Salinivibrio kushneri: one gene and its partner. The protein of the gene in region 1 interacts with the protein of each later gene in a pairwise test. Links are inferred from orthologs where the notes say so. Each region holds a gene or a part of one and is shown on either strand. Other genes may lie near its edges. The genes, in order: htpG and N8M53_RS06550.

Region 1 (3,258 bases):
TGTCGAACCTTTACCGAGCAAGACGTGTGCGCGATTTGCGATAACCCGAAACGCCAAGAAACCGGGTTGATTTGTGTAGTTGAAAGCCCAGCAGATATTGCGGCCGTCGAGGCTACCGGCCAGTACTCTGGGCGGTACTTTGTCTTGATGGGGCATTTGTCCCCCCTTGATGGCATTGGCCCGGCAGACATTGGCCTTGATGTGTTGGAAAAGCGTTTGCAACACGAACCGATTCAAGAGCTTATCTTAGCGACTAACCCGACGGTGGAAGGCGAGGCCACGGCGCAATACATCGCTGAACTTTGCCAAGAGCACCAAGTGGGTGCCAGCCGAATTGCGCATGGCGTGCCAATGGGAGGCGAGCTTGAACTGGTCGATGGCACCACGCTGTCTCACTCAATTATCGGCCGCCAGCAGTTAAAGTATCGCTAAATTGTTTGACGAGCCCTCAACGGTGGGTGAACCTCCTTACTCGGCGATACAGCGCCAACAGCGTGATTGACCCTCAAAAGCCTAGCCTCTGGTTAGGCTTTTCTTTTTCTATTGCCTATCGCTTTAATACTAACTGGCTTTTATTTGACCACCTAGGCCTTGAAAGCGTGTAACAGGATCCCTATATCCAAAAGAACTGAATACGAATTCATTGTAACGTGGGCATCGAGCCCACGTCGCCATTAATCCTCATAGTGTTAGGTAGATTGACATGAGCGTGAAAACCCCAGAAAAACATCAGTTTGGTTCAGATACGTCCAAGTTACTGCAGTTGATGATCCACTCTCTCTACTCAAACAAAGAGATTTTCCTGCGAGAGCTAGTGTCAAACGCGTCAGATGCCGCTGATAAGCTGCGTTTTAAAGCGTTGTCCGCCCCTGAGCTTTATGAAAATGACGGTGACCTGCGCGTTCGCCTTTCCTTTGATAGTGACGCCGGTACGTTGACTGTCTCAGACAATGGTATTGGTATGAGCCGTGATGATGTCATCGCCAACCTCGGTACCATTGCCAAATCGGGCACAGAAGAGTTTCTTAAACAGCTTAACGAAGATCAAAGCAAAGACTCGAACCTGATTGGTCAGTTCGGGGTCGGCTTTTACTCTGCCTTTATTGTGGCTGACAAGGTAACTGTACGCACTCGTGCGGCGGGTCTTGCTGCCAACGAGGCAGTGCAGTGGGAGTCAACCGGTGAAGGTGAGTATACCCTAGAGCCTATCAGCAAATCTGACCGTGGCACTGAGATTACGCTGCACCTTAAAGACGACGAGAAAGAGTTCCTCAATGATTGGCGCCTACGTGAGGTGATCGGTAAATACTCCGACCATATCGGTATTCCGGTAGAAATGTGGACGCAAGAGAAAGACGAGGAAGGTAATGAGACGGGCGAAGGTAAGTGGGAGCAAGTCAACAAAGCGCAAGCGCTTTGGACTCGCGCTAAGTCCGATATCTCGGCAGACGAATACAAAGAGTTCTATAAGCATGTGTCGCATGACTTTGCCGAACCGCTGACGTGGAGCCACAACCGTGTAGAGGGTAAAAACGACTACACCAGCTTGCTGTATATCCCGTCAAAAGCCCCTTGGGATCTTTACAACCGCGAGCACAAACATGGGCTGAAACTCTATGTACAACGCGTCTTTATCATGGATGATGCGTCACAGTTCATGCCAAGCTACTTGCGCTTTGTCCGTGGTTTGATTGACTCTAACGATTTACCGCTTAACGTTTCGCGTGAAATTCTGCAAGACAACAAGATCACGCAGTCACTGCGCGGTGCGTGCACCAAGCGTGTGCTGTCGATGTTAGAAAAGCTGGCTAAAAACGATGCGGAGAAGTATCAGACGTTTTGGCGTGAATTTGGCTTGGTGATGAAAGAAGGGCCGGCGGAAGATTTCAGCAATAAAGAAAAAATTGCTGGCTTGCTGCGCTTTGCATCAACGCATGAAGACAGCGCTGAACAAACCGTCTCCTTGGCCGACTACGTGTCGCGCATGAAAGAAGAGCAAGACAAAATCTACTACATCACCGCGGATAGCTATAATGCGGCGAAACACAGCCCGCACTTGGAGCAGTTTAAAGCCAAAGGCATCGAAGTTATCTTGATGTATGACCGCATTGATGAGTGGTTGATGAGCTACCTGACCGAGTTTGATGGCAAGCAGTTCCAGGCAATCACCAAGGCGGATCTCGACCTGAGCCAATTCGACGATGAAGAGGCAAAAGCAGAGCGTGAAGAAACCGAAAAAGCCTTTGAGTCTGTGATTGAGCGAGTAAAATCGCACTTGGGCGATCGCGTTAAAGATGTACGTACCACCTTTAAACTCTCTGGCACGCCGGCGGTGGTGGTGACCGATCAGTTTGAAATGGGCACGCAAATGGCGAAGCTTTTAGAAGCCGCTGGCCAGCAAGCGCCTGATGTGAAGTACATCTTTGAACTGAACCCAGAGCACGCTCTGGTTAAGCGCATGGCAGATGAAAGCGATGAGCAGAAATTCGGTACCTGGGTAGAAATGCTGCTCGGTCAAGCGATGCTGGCAGAGAAAGGCAGTATGGACGATCCGTCAGACTTCTTGGCCTCGGTCAACCAGCTTCTGACTAAGGTATAATCGACAGGCGATTGTCGAGACCACATACTGAATGACTATCGAACAAGCCCGGCCGGATTGCCGGGCTTGATAGCGTTTAGTTAAGCGTGTATGTTTCGTGTCTTTGCGAATATAGACGCAGTTTAACGAAACCTAAATAATCATAAAGGGGATCACTATGCGCATCATTCTGTTGGGTGCACCGGGCGCGGGTAAAGGGACGCAAGCGCAGTTCATCATGGAAAAATACGGGATTCCGCAGATTTCTACGGGTGACATGTTGCGCGCCGCGATTAAAGCGGGCACTGAGCTTGGCAAACAAGCCAAAGCGGTTATTGATGCTGGCGAATTGGTGTCTGATGACATCATTCTTGGCTTGGTTAAAGAGCGTATCTCGCAAGATGATTGTGCCAACGGCTTCTTGCTAGATGGGTTCCCACGCACCATTCCTCAAGCTGATGGACTGAAAGAGATCGGTGTTGCGATCGATTACGTACTCGAATTCGACGTTCCGGATGACGTAATTGTTGAGCGTATGAGTGGTCGCCGTGCTCACCTTGCTTCAGGCCGTACTTATCACGTTGTTTACAACCCACCGAAAGTGGAAGGAAAAGACGATGTGACTGGCGAGGAGCTAGTGGTACGTGATGACGATAAAGAAGAGACAGTACGCGCACGGT
Region 2 (3,068 bases), 460 kb from region 1 along the record:
AGTAGGCTCCGTGCATGAGTTTGCCAAGTTCTCCGTCGCCTTGCGTGAGTTGTCGCTGTTAAATTTGAATTGAATTAAAGCGCCAATAACGCAATAATCTAGCCCCGTTTATACGGGGCTTTTTTATTAGGAGGGATAATGCTTTACCGCCTCGCCAGACCGGCTATCTTTCAGTTAGATCCAGAAAAAGCACACGATCTAACCATTAACACCCTTTCTCGATTTCATCACACCCCGCTTCGCTTTTTGTATTCCCAGCATCTTCCTCCTCGCCCAGTCACTGTGATGGGACTCAACTTTAATAATCCCGTTGGCTTAGCGGCAGGGTTAGATAAAAACGGCGAGTGCATAGAAGCCTTTGGCGCGATGGGCTTTGGGTTTGTAGAAGTAGGGACGGTGACGCCGCGCCCGCAACCGGGCAACGATAAACCGCGGCTTTTTCGCATCAAAGCGGCGGAAGGGATCATTAACCGAATGGGCTTCAATAACCACGGCGTTGATGCATTGGTGGACAACGTTAAACGTGCGAAAAACTTCAATGGTATATTGGGTATTAACATTGGTAAGAACAAGGATACCCCCATCGAACAGGGCACCGATGATTATGTCGCCTGCATGCGAAAAGTGTATCCACATGCTGACTATATTGCCGTAAACATTTCGTCGCCTAATACGCCAGGATTACGCACGTTACAATATGGCGAGATGTTCGATGAACTCCTTAGCACACTAAAAGCGGAACAGGCACAATTGGCAGACGTCCACGATAAATACGTGCCTTTAACGGTTAAGATTGCCCCAGACTTGAGTGAAGAAGAAATTCAACAAGTGGCGCAAGCACTGATTCGTCATCAGATCGATGGTGTGATTGCGACCAACACCACGCTTGAGCGCTCGTTGGTAGATGGTATGCCACATTATCGTGAAGCGGGTGGGCTAAGTGGCCGTCCTGTGCAACTTAAAAGTACCGAGGTTATTCGTCAGCTGCATCGTGCACTTGATGGTGCGATGCCCATCATAGGTGTCGGAGGGATTGACTCAGTCACCGCGGCGCGTGAAAAACTCGAAGCGGGTGCAGACCTGGTGCAAGTCTACTCTGGGTTAATTTACCAAGGCCCTGGGCTCATCAAACAAATCGTGCGTCATATTTAGGCTAAGAAATAAAGTCTTAAGGTATAAAAGGGGGCGTTTTCTTCCCCTTTTTTTTTCGCTTCAGCCCATTACACTTCAGGCAATGGCAGTGTTGTTATCGCCAGACACCCAGTTAGTGAGTCATCGCGGGAGCTGAAGTATGTTAAAACCTAACAATGCATGGAGATGGTATTTCGATAATACATCGAATTCGCTAATGCTAGATTTAGGCGATGACATGGTCTTTCGTGTGGCGATCAGTGCCAAACACCTCATCCCCGATGCGTTCTCATCATCCCCATTTTCTGTTGAGGATGCATCACTCTTTCAGCGTTTGACAGAGCCTCTGTCAAATCTTTCACTTTCCGGCCCTCGTCAGGCCGAACTCGCTTTGAACGCAGTGGCAGCCTATCGCTTCCACAAGCCTGTCTTACCTAAAAGCTGGTTTTTCGAGCCACAACAAGACACTATTGCCACCCCTGAGTGGGGGCAAATCGTCGAGCTCACCAGTCAAACAGGGGATAGGGCGCCGTTTATTATCATAGAGAACGCCGGTTCTGCCTCGCTCTGCATGCTCGCGCGCGAAGCTGACTTTGAACTGAGCGCGAATAAAAAAATGGCGTTTTGTGGTGCGATTAAAGTAATGAACGACCGGCTATCGCAACCAATACCTCAAACAAATAGCCAAAAAGGTCGCTTTGCGTTAGTGGGCTGAGTGGTTTTCACCCAGCCCACGCCTCCTTTCTTCCCTCACTTTCCTTGTTTCGTGTATAGACGGCCACGGTGTGGCTGTATCTTAACGTTTCTTATACCAAACAGGCGTGCATAAAAAATGTGATGTCAGTTCATTTTATGAGCGAAAAGTGTGCATGTACCTGAGCGTTTTTTCATTGATTTAAGGGTGTTCTCGCCCTAATAACAACAATAATTGACGAGTTTTTTCCCGTTTTATCCGTCAGGGCACTTGCGAAAAACCTGTCTGGTATAGTCCAGTTTTCGTGGATTTTTGTTCGTTCTTAAAGGGAAAGAAAAGCCGTTTTCATTTTTCTAGAGTCAGAAATAATCAGTATAGTAATAGCAGTGAATGCTTACACTCGTAGGTTAAAGGTACATTTAACCAGAGGAGGTGAGTGAGAAAGCAAGGCGGTTTCCAGGAGGAAACAGACAAAGGGAGCGTGCCAGGGTAATTGATTCCTTTCAGAAACAGTCACCCTCTAGCATCTGTTTCTCATTGGAAACAAAAATACGGCGATTTATTCATCATTCAATGGAGATTGTCGCCGCTTGGGTCAACGACAGGCGTAAGATTGATGTATAATCGCCGCCATGATGATAACGACGCCCAAAGGGTGTAGAGACTGAATGAAACACTATCTCGCAATAACCGCTCGAGGTCTCGAGCACATGCTAGCTCAAGAGCTTGAACAACTTGGCGTATCTAGCCTCAAGCAAGTTCATGCAGGGGTTAAATTTAAAGCCGACGATTCAACACTGTATCAATGCTGTTTATGGAGCCGGATTGCGTCACGGTTTGTTTTGGTGCTGGGCGAATTCGCGGTGCGCGATGATATGGATCTCTACCTCGGTGCGACGGCGATTAACTGGCCAGATTATTTTCACTCCAGTCAGCGGATTGCGGTGGACTTTAATGGTACTAATCGCGAGATTCGCAACAGCCAGTACGGGGCGCTGAAAGTTAAAGACGCGATAGTAGACAAGTTTGAAAAGTCGAATTTGCCCCGCCCAAGCGTTGACCGCGAGCAGCCTGATTTACGTATTCATATGCGATTATCCAAAGACCAAGGTTTGCTCGGTATCGATATGGTTGGAAGCGGCCTACATCAGCGCGGCTATCGCACTCAAGCAGGTGCTGCGCCTTTACGAGAAACCCATGCTGCAGCCTTGGTCGCAAGGAGTGGCTGGAAGGCGGAGCAGCC

Evidence for each region.
Region 2: the proteins of htpG (region 1) and N8M53_RS06550 interact in binary tests that used the Escherichia coli proteins (3 or more experiments, as listed by UniProt). The link is inferred for Salinivibrio kushneri from one-to-one orthologs.

What each region holds. Positions count from the first base shown.
Region 1 is NZ_CP114588.1:910,032-913,289, forward strand. The notes cover bases 222-3,151. They hold htpG (molecular chaperone HtpG), read left to right. Parts: upstream 222-703; coding sequence 704-2,599; downstream 2,600-3,151. Other genes in these bases: recR (recombination mediator RecR), read left to right, coding at 222-432; adk (adenylate kinase), read left to right, coding at 2,757-3,151. Outside these bases: more of recR, read left to right, coding at 1-221; more of adk, read left to right, coding at 3,152-3,258. UniProt on the Escherichia coli protein: Molecular chaperone. Has ATPase activity.
Region 2 is NZ_CP114588.1:1,373,611-1,376,678, reverse strand. What follows is about bases 329-3,068. They hold N8M53_RS06550 (cell division protein ZapC), read left to right. Parts: upstream 329-1,291; coding sequence 1,292-1,846; downstream 1,847-3,068. Other genes in these bases: rlmKL (bifunctional 23S rRNA (guanine(2069)-N(7))-methyltransferase RlmK/23S rRNA (guanine(2445)-N(2))-methyltransferase RlmL), read left to right, coding at 2,494-3,068; pyrD (quinone-dependent dihydroorotate dehydrogenase), read left to right, coding at 329-1,152. Outside these bases: N8M53_RS06560 (NAD-glutamate dehydrogenase), read left to right, coding at 1-73; more of pyrD, read left to right, coding at 139-328. UniProt on the Escherichia coli protein: Contributes to the efficiency of the cell division process by stabilizing the polymeric form of the cell division protein FtsZ. Acts by promoting interactions between FtsZ protofilaments and suppressing the GTPase activity of FtsZ.